Pyxidicoccus trucidator: one gene and its partner. The protein of the gene in region 1 binds, or shares a complex with, the protein of each later gene. Links are inferred from orthologs where the notes say so. Each region holds a gene or a part of one and is shown on either strand. Other genes may lie near its edges.

Region 1 (5,840 bases):
GCGCCTCGGCGAGCTCCTTCTGCGTCTCGTCCAGGTTCTTCTGGGTGGCGGCCTCCGCCTCGGACCAGCCCTCCGCGTCCTTCACCTTCATCTCCTGGGCGATGGTCAGCGCGGCCTGCTCCGTCGTCAGGCGGCCCTGGGTGGCCTCGGTGACGCGGGTGTCCGCCGCCACCAGGGCGTTGCACGTGCGCTCGAGCTCGTCGAAGAGCTTCCAGTCCTTGGTCTTCTGGTAGCGGTCCACCACCGTGGCGAACGCCTGCGCCGCGGGGCCGCGGGCGCCGTCGGCCATGGCCTGGTCCGCCGCGCGCTGCGTGCGAACCAGGTCCAGCTGCAGGAAGCGCAGCTCGGGGGCCAGGGTGGCCGAGGACTCCTCGGAGGCCTGCGAGTTGAAGTGGACGAAGCGATAGCTGAAGCTCAGCTCGTCGGAGGACAGCTTCGCGGGCAGCGCGGCAATCTTCGGCTGGAGGCAGGCGGCCAGCTGGTCGCCCTCGGTGACTCCGGAGGGCTCGAAGGTGACTTCGGCCGGCGTCTGCTGCGCCTTCACCAGCTTCACCTTGGCCGTCAGCGTCGGGGGCACCTTGTCCTTGAAGTTGGCGTAGCACTCACACCAGCCCGGCTGCGCCAGGCGCACCGCGCCGGTGAAGTCCGAGCCCTCGTTGATGCCGAAGGTGACGGAGTTCAGGCCGCTGGCGGAGTGCTCGAAGGGGATGGTGGCCTCCACCGGCTGAGCGCCCTTGGCGAGCGCCGCTGGCTGTACCTGCGTGTCCAGCACCTTCTGGATACAGGCCTGACCCTCGGGGGTGAGGTTCTCCCCGGTGAGGGCGTGCGTGGCGCCCTGGTCGGTGAGGGTGGTCTTCACGCTCAGCTTCGTCGCCGCCGCGGGGCCGCGATTCTTCGGGTCGACCAGGCACTCCTGCACCTGCGGGCGCGCGGACAGCAGCGCGCCGAGCACCACGCCCTGGCTGCTCTGCTCCGGCATCTTCAGCTCGCGCGGGAAGCAGGAGACGAGGTCGAACGGCGGCTGGTTGGTGATTTTGACCCTCTCCTCCTTGGTCATGGGCTGCCCGTCCGCGCCGGTGACGGCGGCATCGGTCTTCTGCGTTCCGGCACAGGCGGCGGTGAGAGCGAAGGAGGCTACGGCAAGACGACGCAACATGCGGTTGTTCTCCCTGGGGGTGGGGACTGCGTCCGGGCTTCTACTTCTCCAGGCCCTCGGCGTTCTTGAGGTCCTTGAGGCGAAGCCCGTTTTTCTTCAAGAGTCGGTAGAGGCTCTGCATGGACAGGCCGGTGCGCTGCTCGGCGGCCTTCATGTCGAAGCCCACCGTGCGCATCACCTCGGCGAAGTACAAGCGCTCGAAGTCGGCGAGCACCCGGTCCTTGGCCTCGTGGTACGGCATGTTGGTGACGATGGCGGACACGTTGGTGGCGGGGGCCTGGCCCTCCTCCCGGCGCGACGGCTGCGCGAGGAAGTCCAGCCAGCTGCTGTTGCCCGTCTCCTCCATGAGGGCGCCGCGCTCCAGCACGTTGCGCAGCTCGCGCACGTTGCCCGGCCAGTCGTAGCCCTCGAAGAGGGCCAGCGTCTGCGGGGTGAGCGTCACGCTGGCGCGCAGCGTCTGGGACAGGGCCTGGGCCAGGGCGGGCAGGTCTTCCCGCCGGGTGCGCAGGGGCGGCAGGCGCACCCGCGCCACCGCCAGCCGGAAGTAGAGGTCCGCGCGGAAGCGGCCCTGGCGCACGTCCTCCTCCAGGTTGCGGTGCGTGGAGGCGATGACGCGCACGTCCACCGCCACCGGCTGCCCGTCCAGCGAGGGCACCTCGCGCGTCTCAAGCACGCGCAGCAGCTTGCCCTGCACCTGCAGCGGCAGCTCGCCCACCTCGTCGAGGAAGAGGGTGCCGCCCCGGGCCGCCTCGAAGACGCCGCGCGCCTCGCGGTCCTCGTTCTCCCCCGCGCGCAGGCCGCCGAACAGCTCGCGCTCGGCCTTCTCCTCGGAGATGAGGTTGCAGTCCACCACCTTGAAGGGGCCGTGCCGCCGCACCGAGTGCTGGTGCACCGCGCGCGCCGCCAGCTCCTTGCCGGTGCCCGTCTCACCCTCGATGAGCAGGCTCATGTCCTCGCGGGCGATGCGGCGCAGCTCCGCGAAGACCCAGCGCATCTTCTCCGAGGCGCCCACCAGCGTGCCGAAGGACTCGGCGCCGGCCACCTCCACCTCGGTGGGGCGGGGCGCCACCTTCACGGACAGCTTCGTCTTGCCCAGCTCCACCTTGTCTCCGCTGGACAGGTACGCCTGCACCACCTGCCGTCCGTCGAGGAAGGTGCCGTTGCGGCTGCCGGTGTCGCGCAGCAGCAGCCCCCGTGAGGTGCGCTCCACCTCCAGGTGGCGGCGGCTCACCGTGCTGTCGGTGAGCACCAGGTCGCTGGCGGGGTCCGAGCCCACGCGTACCAGCCCGTCCTGGCTGGTGACCTTCTTGCCTTTATCCGGACCGGCCACCACCTCCACGGTCCACTCGTGGATGGGAATGCGGGTGGTGCGGCCGTCCTGTTCCGTCTGGGCGGTCTGGGTGACCTCGGGCCTGGGTTCCATCATGGGTCCTCTTTAGGTGCGAGGGGACCAGGGGGGCAAGCACGACTCGCACCACGAAGTTTCAAGGCAGCAAGAGTGAAACAATCTGCCCGGAGGCCTTTCTTACCCGCGCTTCCACCGGGAGGGGGGCCAGCCGCGTCCGGGCGAGGGCCTGGGGTGGGGCGGGGCGGCCGTCGAGGGACAGCACCTGGTCCCCCGCCGCCAGCTTCGCGCCCGGGGGGGCCTCGCGGACGTACAGGCCGGCGGGCTGCCGGGCCAGGGCATCCAGGAGGGCGGGTTCCAGGCCCGGGTTGGCGAAGCGCAGGCGCTGCTGGCGAAGCACCTCCGCGTCGAGGACATCCCTCCCGGCAAGCTCGGGCCCCAGCTCCAGCGTCTCCCAGGGCAGCCACGCCACGGACGTGGCCACGGGCGGCGAGGGGGCGCGCGGCGGCTTCAGCGTGCCGGACAGCCCCTTCAGGGCCTCGCGGGTGAGCGTCTCCAGCAGTCCGGTCAGCTCCGGGGTGGGGTCCGCGCCGTCGTCGGTGGCTACCGCGAAGGGGTCCGCCGGGGCCTCGCCGGACACCTCCAGCACCACCGTCCGGCTGGCGGGGTGCAGCACCTCCACCGTGCCCAGGTACACCACCGCCTCGTTGACACTCTGGCCCACGCTGCGGCCGCGACTGTCCAGCATTTCACGTTGTCCGGCCTGGACGCGCCGCTCCGCCCGGGCGCGCAGCACCAGCGCCCCCTCCGGCCGCACGCCATACGGGGCCAGCACCGCCACCGCGTCGCTGGCGGCCCAGGCGTCGTCCGCTTCCGGGCTGTACACGCGCACCTCCGTGGGGCCGAAGAAGAGGGCCTCGGCGCTGGCCTCGGCCAGCGCCACGTCCACCAGCCGCTGGGACACCTCCACCGCGCGCCATGCGGGGGCCTCCCAGCGCAGGACTACCGGGTACACCACCACCGCGGCCACGCCGAGGTCCGCGGGCACGTCATGCTTCACCTGGAGGGACGGGCCCCGGCAGGCCAGGGCCACCAGGGCCACCAGCCCCAGGGCCGTGCGTGCGAGGAGGGACGTGCGAGTCACAGCCTCCATCCAAGACGAACGGCCCCGTCGAATCCAGAAACCGGCGCGGCCCTCATGCCCGGGGCCGCGCCGCCGAGGGCGCGCCGCCGCTCAATAGCGCGCGGGCGAGTCGCTGGCGGGGAAGGACTCCTTGGACTCCTCGTCCACGATGTCGTCCGTGGCGTTGCCGCCGGACTGGACGCCCGCGTTGCTCTGGGCCCTCGCCGAGCGCGTGGGGACACTCTTTCCGGTGCCCGCCCTGGCCTTGCGGCCGGTGCCGGCCTTCTCGCCGCCCAGCATCCGGGTCCCGAGCAGGTTCTTCGCGCGCTCGGAGAGGTTGCGCTGCTCCTCCTGCCAGTCGCGGAAGAACTGGGCGAGCTCCTGGTCGCCGGCTTCCTCGGCGTCGGCGATGTATTGCTCACCCGTCGAGGCGCCCTTGAGGAGGTGATACAGGGCGCTGATGAGGTTGTAGTGCTCGTCACGGGTGCCCGTCTGCGCTGCTTCGCCTGCCATTGCTACCTCCCGCGGAAAGGGGATGTGCCACGGGAGGGAAGGTAGGCACGGCACTTCGGGGCAGGCGGAGCATGGCGCCCGCCTGCCTGGCCGCCGGCTCAGGCCAGCATCGGGTCCAGCCGGCCCTCGGTGTCCAGCCGGGACAGGTCCGAGTAGCCCCCCACGTGCGTGTCGCCGATGAAGATCTGCGGCACGGTGCGCTGGCCGCCGCTCATCTCCACCAGCTTCGAGCGCATGGAGTCGTCTCCGGTGACGTCCACCTCTTCGTAGTCCACGCCCTTGCGCTTGAGCAGGTCCTTCGCGCGGACGCAGTACCCACAGTAGGTCGTCGTGTAGATCTTCACGGGCTTCACGGGCAGCACCTCCTTCTTGCCTACCAAACTAAGGGCCGGGAGCCCCCGCCGCCACCTTGCCTGGAAAACACAACGGCCCCCGGCTCCCTTGGGGAACCGGAGGCCGCTGTCAGGCAGTCACCCCGGCATGGGAGCCGGGGTGGGGGGCGACTACATGCCCATGCCGCCCATACCGCCCATGCCGCCCATGCCGCCACCGCCGGCGGGGGCATCCTTCTCCTCCTTCGGACGCTCCGCCACCATGGCCTCGGTGGTGAGCATGAGGGAGGCCACGGACGCCGCGTTCTGCAGCGCGCTGCGGCTCACCTTGGCCGGGTCGATGACGCCCGCGGCCAGCAGGTCCTCATAGGCGCCGGTGGCGGCGTTGAAGCCGAACGAGCCCGTGCCCTCCTTGACCTTGTTCACCACCACGCTGCCCTCGAGGCCGCCGTTGCCGACAATCTGGCGCAGGGGCTCCTCGACGGAGCGGCGGATGATGTCCACGCCGAACTTCTCGCCGGCGGTGAACTCATGGCCTTCCAGCGCCTTGAGGCACCGGATGAAGGCCACGCCGCCGCCGGGCACCACGCCCTCTTCGACGGCCGCGCGAGTCGCGTTGAGCGCGTCCTCCACGCGGGCCTTCTTCTCCTTCATCTCCGTCTCGGTGGCGGCACCGACGTTGATGACGGCCACGCCGCCCACCAGCTTCGCCAGCCGCTCCTGGAGCTTCTCGCGGTCGTAGTCGCTGGAGGTCTCCTCGATCTGCGCGCGGATCTGCTTCACGCGCGCCTCGATGTCCTTCTGGCCGCCGGCACCGTCGACGATGGTGGTGTTGTCCTTGTCGATGGTGATGCGCTTGGCGCGGCCCAGGTCCTGGAGCGTCAGCGTGTCCAGCTTGATGCCCAGGTCCTCGGCGATGAGCCGGCCGCCCGTCAGGGTGGCGATGTCCTCGAGCATGGCCTTGCGGCGGTCACCGAAGCCCGGCGCCTTCACCGCGCACACGTTCAGCACGCCGCGGATCTTGTTCACCACCAGGGTGGCCAGGGCCTCGCCCTCGACCTCCTCGGCGATGATGAGCAGCGGCTTCCCGGCGCGCGCCACCTGCTCCAGGATGGGCAGCAGGTCCTTCATCGACGAGATCTTCTTCTCGTGGATGAGGATGAGGACGTCGTTGAGGACGGCCTCCATGCGCTCCGGGTCCGTCACGAAGTACGGGGAGAGGTAGCCGCGGTCGAACTGCATGCCCTCGACCACGTCCAGGGTGGTCTCCAGGCCCTTGGCCTCCTCCACCGTGATGACGCCCTCCTTGCCGACCTTCTCCATCGCGTCCGCGATGATCTGGCCGATGGTGGCATCGCCGTTAGCGGAGAT
Region 2 (5,554 bases), on another replicon or contig:
CTTCTCCATCTCCGAGACCGCGCCCGTCGGGCTCTTGAGGGCCAGCTCCGCGCGTTCCACCGCGAGCCGGTGCCTGGGCGCGAGCTCCTGCTCCCTCCCCAGCGCCTCCTTGACCGCGACCTCGTCCACCCGTGCCGCCTTCCTTGACCTGCTGGTCGAGTTTGAGCAGCGAGAGCACGACCCTGCCCGCGCTGGGCGGCTCGATGCGATGGACGGCGTTGTGTGGCTCGATCCGGGCCTGTGAGCTGGCCTTGACGAGCGGGACCTTGGCGAACAGCGACCAGGCGATGAGCCCGCCTGCGCACGCCACCATCAGAGCGACGAACACGAGGCGCGTGTCCGACTCGTAGCTCAGGGAACGAGGGGTCCGCGCGAAGGGATATGCCATGGTCCGCGAACCAAGGTCGCCTTGATGGTCGCGCCCTGTCAACACCTCGGCCACTGCTTTTGTGATTCACGCTCCCTGTCTGAATACGGGCGCCTCGATGCGACGCGAGACTTCGTCCGCATCGCCGCAATGCGCCACACATTTATCTTTGGTTCGATTTGACATCCAGCTTTGAGTACAAGTACCGTTTAGCCTAGAAAGGAGGCACACCATGAAGATCAAGCTCCACGTCCGCGGCGGCCCGAAGGCGCGCTAGTAGTCAGGTGTTTTGACGCCAGCTGTCGAAGCTGGTCGTTCCTCGTTTCCGATTACCAGAGGGGGGCTGATGGGGATTTTCCATCAGCCCCTCCTCTCATTTCTGGCAACGTCTTGATCTTGCAGGTGCTCGTTCCTGCCAGGTTGCTCCAGAACGTCTCATGCGCTTGAGCCGAGTATTCCAGGGCGCTCCTGGGTGGTTGTTGTGTCAGTCTCGTGGCTTCCCGGAGCTGAGCGGTACCTCAATCTCAACCTTGCAAGTCGGGCAGGTTCGCCCGCCATTTTGTCCCTGCTCCGCCGTGTGCCGCGCCAGCATTGATGAGTGAATCGGCCTGCTTGAGATGACTTGGCACCATCCTCCGGCCTGCTGAGTCAGCCATCCTCCGACCTGCTGAGTCAGCCACCCTCGGCCAGTCATCACGGTTTCAATGTTTCAAGGGCAGCAGCTCGCCTCCATCCAGGGGCTGCACGTCACCTTCACCGACGCCAACAAGGACGGCCTCGCCGACGCGCTGCTCTACAGCCCGGGCAGCGGCACCTCGACGCTGTACGCCAACACCGGCGACGGGTTCGTCGCCCAGCCGGTGGGCGCCTTCGCATCCCTGGGGATGGGCGTCTCGGCGCCGCTGGCCGCGGACGTCGTCGGCAGCGGCAACGCCGAGCTGTACTGCCTGGTGGCGGGCAAGGCGCGTACGGTGGCGCTCGACGCCGCGCCCACCGGACTGCTGCAGGAGGCGGACGACGGGCGGGGCACGCGGCAGCAGCTCGGCTACGCGCGCGGGCCGGCCACCCCCGGGGCCTACCCGCAGCCGAGCGCACGCGGCACTTCCGCGTGCCGACGCTGGAGCGCTGGTACTACCGCTTCCGCAAGCACGGCCTCGCCTCCCTGCGGCCCCAGCCGCGCAAGGACGCAGGCCGCGCCAAGGCGCTCGATGAGCTGGGCAATGCGGCACCGCCTGCGCCTGGCCGGCTGCGAGCGAGAGCTGTTCCCTCGTGACGCCGTTCACGGCAAACCAAAAAGGGCAGTGCCACACGTCGTGCGGCACTGCCCTTGATGAGTCGACTGACTTTCTTACGTCAGAACGCCGCGTCGAACACCACGTCCGTGGCCGCACCGACTCCGACGGCCACCTGGTACGACGACACGCGGCGCTCGAAGAAGTTGGTGAGCTCCTGCACGTCCTGCAGGTCCATGAAGTGCAGCGGGTTCTTGGTCCGGAACACCGGCGCCATGCCCAGCATCTGGAGCCGCTGGTCCGCCACGTACTCCAGGTAGCCGCGCATCTCCTGCACGGACAGCCCCATCACTCCGCCGCTCAGCAGGTCCTGCGCGAACTGCGTCTCGCACTCCACCGCGTCGCGCATCATCGCCACCACGTCGCGCTCCATCTGCGCGTCGAAGAGGTCCGGCTCCTCCTTGCGCGCCACCTGGATGCACTCGAACGCGAAGCCCATGTGCGCGCTCTCGTCGCGGAACACCCAGTTGGTCCCCGCCGCCAGCCCGTTCAACAGGCCCTTGCTGCGCAGGAAGTACACGTAGGCGAACGCCGCGAAGAAGAAGAGCCCCTCGATGCAGCCCGCGAAGCAGATGAGGTTGAGCAGGAACTTCCGCCGCTCGTCCTTCGTCCGCAGCTCGTCCAGCCCGTGGACGCTGTCCATCCACTTCATGCAGAAGCGCGCCTTGCGCTGGATGGAGGGGATGTTGTCGATGGCCGCGAAGGCCTTCGCCCGCTCCGCCGGGTCCGGCACGTACGTGTCCAGCAGCGTCAGGTAGAACTGGACGTGCAGCGCCTCTTCATACAGCTGGCGCGACAGGTACATCCGCGCCTCGGGCGCGTTGATGTGCTTGTACAGGTTCAGCACCAGGTTGTTGCCGACGATGCTGTCTCCCGTCGCGAAGAACGCCACCAGCCGGTGGATGAGATGGCGCTCCGCGTCCGTCATCTTCGACCGCAGGTCCACCAGGTCCGTGGAGAAGTCCACCTCCTCCACAGTCCAGGTGTTCTTGATGGCGTTCCGGTACATCTCGAAGAACTGCGGGTACGCCATCGGGCGCAGCGTCAGGTTCAATCCAGGATTCAGCAGCATTGCTTCGGTGCTCCTTGCGCTGCGCGCGCGGGTTCTTGCCTGTCCTTCGGAACTGCGGTGCTTCAGCGCCTCGGGCCTACTGGCAGGCCTCGCACGCCTCCGGGTTCTCCAGCGAGCAGGCCACCGCCTCGGCCTCGGTCGCCTTCGCCTCCACCGGAGCAGGGGTCGCCGGCATCGTCGTGCCCATGCCCGCCCCGTTCACCGTGGCCTTCGCAATCCGCGTGGCCGGGCGCGAGCGCAGGTAGTACGTCGTCTTCAGCCCCTTCTGCCACGCGTAGAAGTACATCGACGACAGCTTGCCGATGTTCGGCGTCTCCACGAACAGGTTGAGCGACTGGCTCTGGTCGATGAAGGCCCCGCGGTCCGCGCCCATGTCGATGAGCGAGCGCATCGGAATCTCCCAGGCCGTCCGGTACACCGCCCGCAGGTTCTCCGGCAGCTCGGTGATGTCCTGCACGCTGCCCTCGGCCATCTTGATGCGGTTGCGGACGTTCTCGTTCCAGATGCCCAGCGCCTGCAGGTCACGCACGAGGTAGCGGTTCACCTGGAGGAAGTCGCCCGACAGCGTCTCTCGCTTGAACAGGTTGGACACCTGCGGCTCGATGCACTCGTAGCAGCCGACAATCGACGCAATCGTCGCCGTGGGCGCAATCGCAATCATCAGCGAGTTGCGCAGGCCGTGCTTCAGGATGCGCTGGCGCAGCGCATCCCAGCGCGCCGTGTCCTCGGGCACCACGCCCCAGGCGTCGAACTGCAGCTCGCCCTTCGCCGCCCGCGTCTCCGGGAAGGAGGGGTGCGCGCCGAGCTGCTCGGCCAGCTCGCACGAGGTGGTCAGGGCCGCGAAGTAGATCTCCTCGGAGATCTTCTTCGACAGCGCCCGCGCCTCGGGAGCGTCGAACGGCATGCGGAGCTGGAAGAACACGTCCTGCAGGCCCATCAGCCCCAGGCCCACCGGACGCCAGCGGCGGTTGGAGTCCGCGGCCGTGGAGATGGGGTAGTAGTTGAGGTCGATGACCCGGTCCAACTGCTTCAGGGCCAGGTGCGCGTTGGCGCGCAGGCGGTCGAAGTCGAACTTCCCGTCCACCACCATGCGGCTCAGGTTCAGCGAGCCCAGGTTGCACACCGCCGTCTCACCCTGGCTCGTCACCTCCAGGATTTCGGTGCAGAGGTTGGACAGGTGGATGACGTTGCCGTCCTTGCCCGTCTGGTTGCTCTTGCGGTTGCAGATGTCCTTGAAGGTCATCCAGCCGTTGCCCGTCTGCGCCAGCACCTTCATCATCCGGGCGTAGAGGTCACGCGCCTTCACCTTGCGCATGGCCAGGCCCTTGGCCTCGGCCTCTGCGTAGGCCTTCTCGAAGGCGTCGCCGTACAGGTCCGTCAGGTGCGGGACGACCTTCGGGTCGAACAGGCTCCAGTCGCCGTCTCCCTCCACGCGCTTCATGAAGAGGTCCGGCACCCAGTTGGCCAGGTTCAGGTTGTGCGTGCGGCGCGCGTCGTCGCCGGTGTTCTCACGCAGCTCGAGGAAGTCCTCGATGTCCGCGTGCCACGACTCCAGATAAACGCAGCAGGCGCCCTTGCGCTTGCCGCCCTGATTCACGGCGGCGACGGAGGCGTCCAGCGTCTTCAGCCAGGGGACGATGCCGTTGGAGTGGCCGTTGGTGGAGCGGATGAGCGAGCCGCGCGCGCGCACCCGGTGGTACGCCACGCCGATGCCGCCGGAGAACTTCGACAGCATCGCGATGTCCGAGTACTTCTTGTAGATGGCGTCCAGCTCGTCCGCGGGCGAGTCCAGCAGGAAGCAGCTGGAGAGCTGCTCGTGGCGCGTGCCCGAGTTGAACAGGGTGGGCGAGCTGGGCATGTACTCCAGCGAGCTGAACAGCCGGTACAGCTCAATCGCCTCGCGCGCGTTGTCGCCGCTGAGCGCGCAGGCCACGCGGAGGAAGAACTCCTGCGGCGTCTCCAGCACCTCGCGCGTCTGCGGGTTCTTCAGGAGGTACCGGTCATAGACGGTGCGCAGGCCGAAGTACTCGAAGAGGTCGTTGCGCGTCGGGTCGATGGCGGCGTTGAGCTTGCGCGCGTTGGCCTGGACGAACTGGAGCAGCCGGTCCGCGATGAGGCCGTGCTTGTGGCCGGCGGCGATGGACTGGCTGAAGGAGTGGATCTCCTGGTTGCTGACCTCCTTCTGGATGAAGGCGGACAGCAGGCGCGCGGAGAGGCGGCCGTACTCGGGCTCTTCGGCGATGAGGGCGGCGGCCGTCTGGATGGAGAGCCCGTCCAGCTCGCGCGTGGTGGCGCCGTCATACAGGCCGGAGATGGTCTTCGTGGCCACGCGCATGACGTCCACGCGGGGCAGGCCCACGCAGCAGCGACCCACCGCGCGGACAATCTTGTTGAGGTCCACCGGCTCCGCGCCGCCGTTGCGCTTCTTCACGCGCATCGTGGTGGCGCCGAACTCGGCGGGAGCGGTCTCCGTGGGTGCTGGCGCTGGCGCTGGCGTGGCCGTCATGGACGGCACCGGGTGGCCATTGGTGGTGGGCGGAACGGCCAGGTTGGCGGCAGCAGGCTTCACGGGCGTTTCGAAGTTCACGAGCGGCTCACTCCGGACAAAGGCATGGCCTTGGGCAGACGCGGGTATCTGCCCCGGGGAGGACGGACCCCAGGCCACGCTACTGGAAAAGTGTTCAGGTGAGACCCGTCCTGTGAGGGGACGGGTCTAGGGTCTGGGGGAGGCCGGGAGGATGGGGTCTTTTATGAGGCAGCAGTTCGCTGTGCGCAAGTAACCCACAACCCCTCCTCAGCCCCACGTCACGGCGGCGTCTCCGG

Evidence for each region. The genes of interacting proteins can lie anywhere in the genome.
Region 2: the proteins of grxC (region 1) and G4D85_RS18200 are in contact, whole or in part, in an NMR structure (PDB 1QFN), measured with the Escherichia coli proteins. The link is inferred for Pyxidicoccus trucidator from one-to-one orthologs.

The regions. Positions count from the first base shown.
Region 1 is NZ_JAAIXZ010000027.1:105,285-111,124, reverse strand. Bases 2,864-5,693 are described here. They hold grxC (glutaredoxin 3), read right to left. Parts: upstream 4,491-5,693; coding sequence 4,236-4,490; downstream 2,864-4,235. Other genes in these bases: groL (chaperonin GroEL), read right to left, coding at 4,641-5,693; G4D85_RS44475 (hypothetical protein), read right to left, coding at 3,736-4,137; G4D85_RS44480 (hypothetical protein), read right to left, coding at 2,864-3,645. Also shown: G4D85_RS44490 (hypothetical protein), read right to left, coding at 1-1,156; G4D85_RS44485 (sigma 54-interacting transcriptional regulator), read right to left, coding at 1,197-2,579; more of G4D85_RS44480, read right to left, coding at 2,641-2,863; more of groL, read right to left, coding at 5,694-5,840. UniProt on the Escherichia coli protein: The disulfide bond functions as an electron carrier in the glutathione-dependent synthesis of deoxyribonucleotides by the enzyme ribonucleotide reductase.
Region 2 is NZ_JAAIXZ010000005.1:563,999-569,552, forward strand. What follows is about bases 2,489-5,554. They hold G4D85_RS18200 (ribonucleoside-diphosphate reductase subunit alpha), read right to left. Parts: upstream 5,169-5,554; coding sequence 2,808-5,168; downstream 2,489-2,807. Other genes in these bases: G4D85_RS18195 (ribonucleotide-diphosphate reductase subunit beta), read right to left, coding at 2,489-2,731. In the rest of the region: G4D85_RS49490 (hypothetical protein), read right to left, coding at 1-129; more of G4D85_RS18195, read right to left, coding at 1,721-2,488. UniProt on the Escherichia coli protein: Provides the precursors necessary for DNA synthesis. Catalyzes the biosynthesis of deoxyribonucleotides from the corresponding ribonucleotides.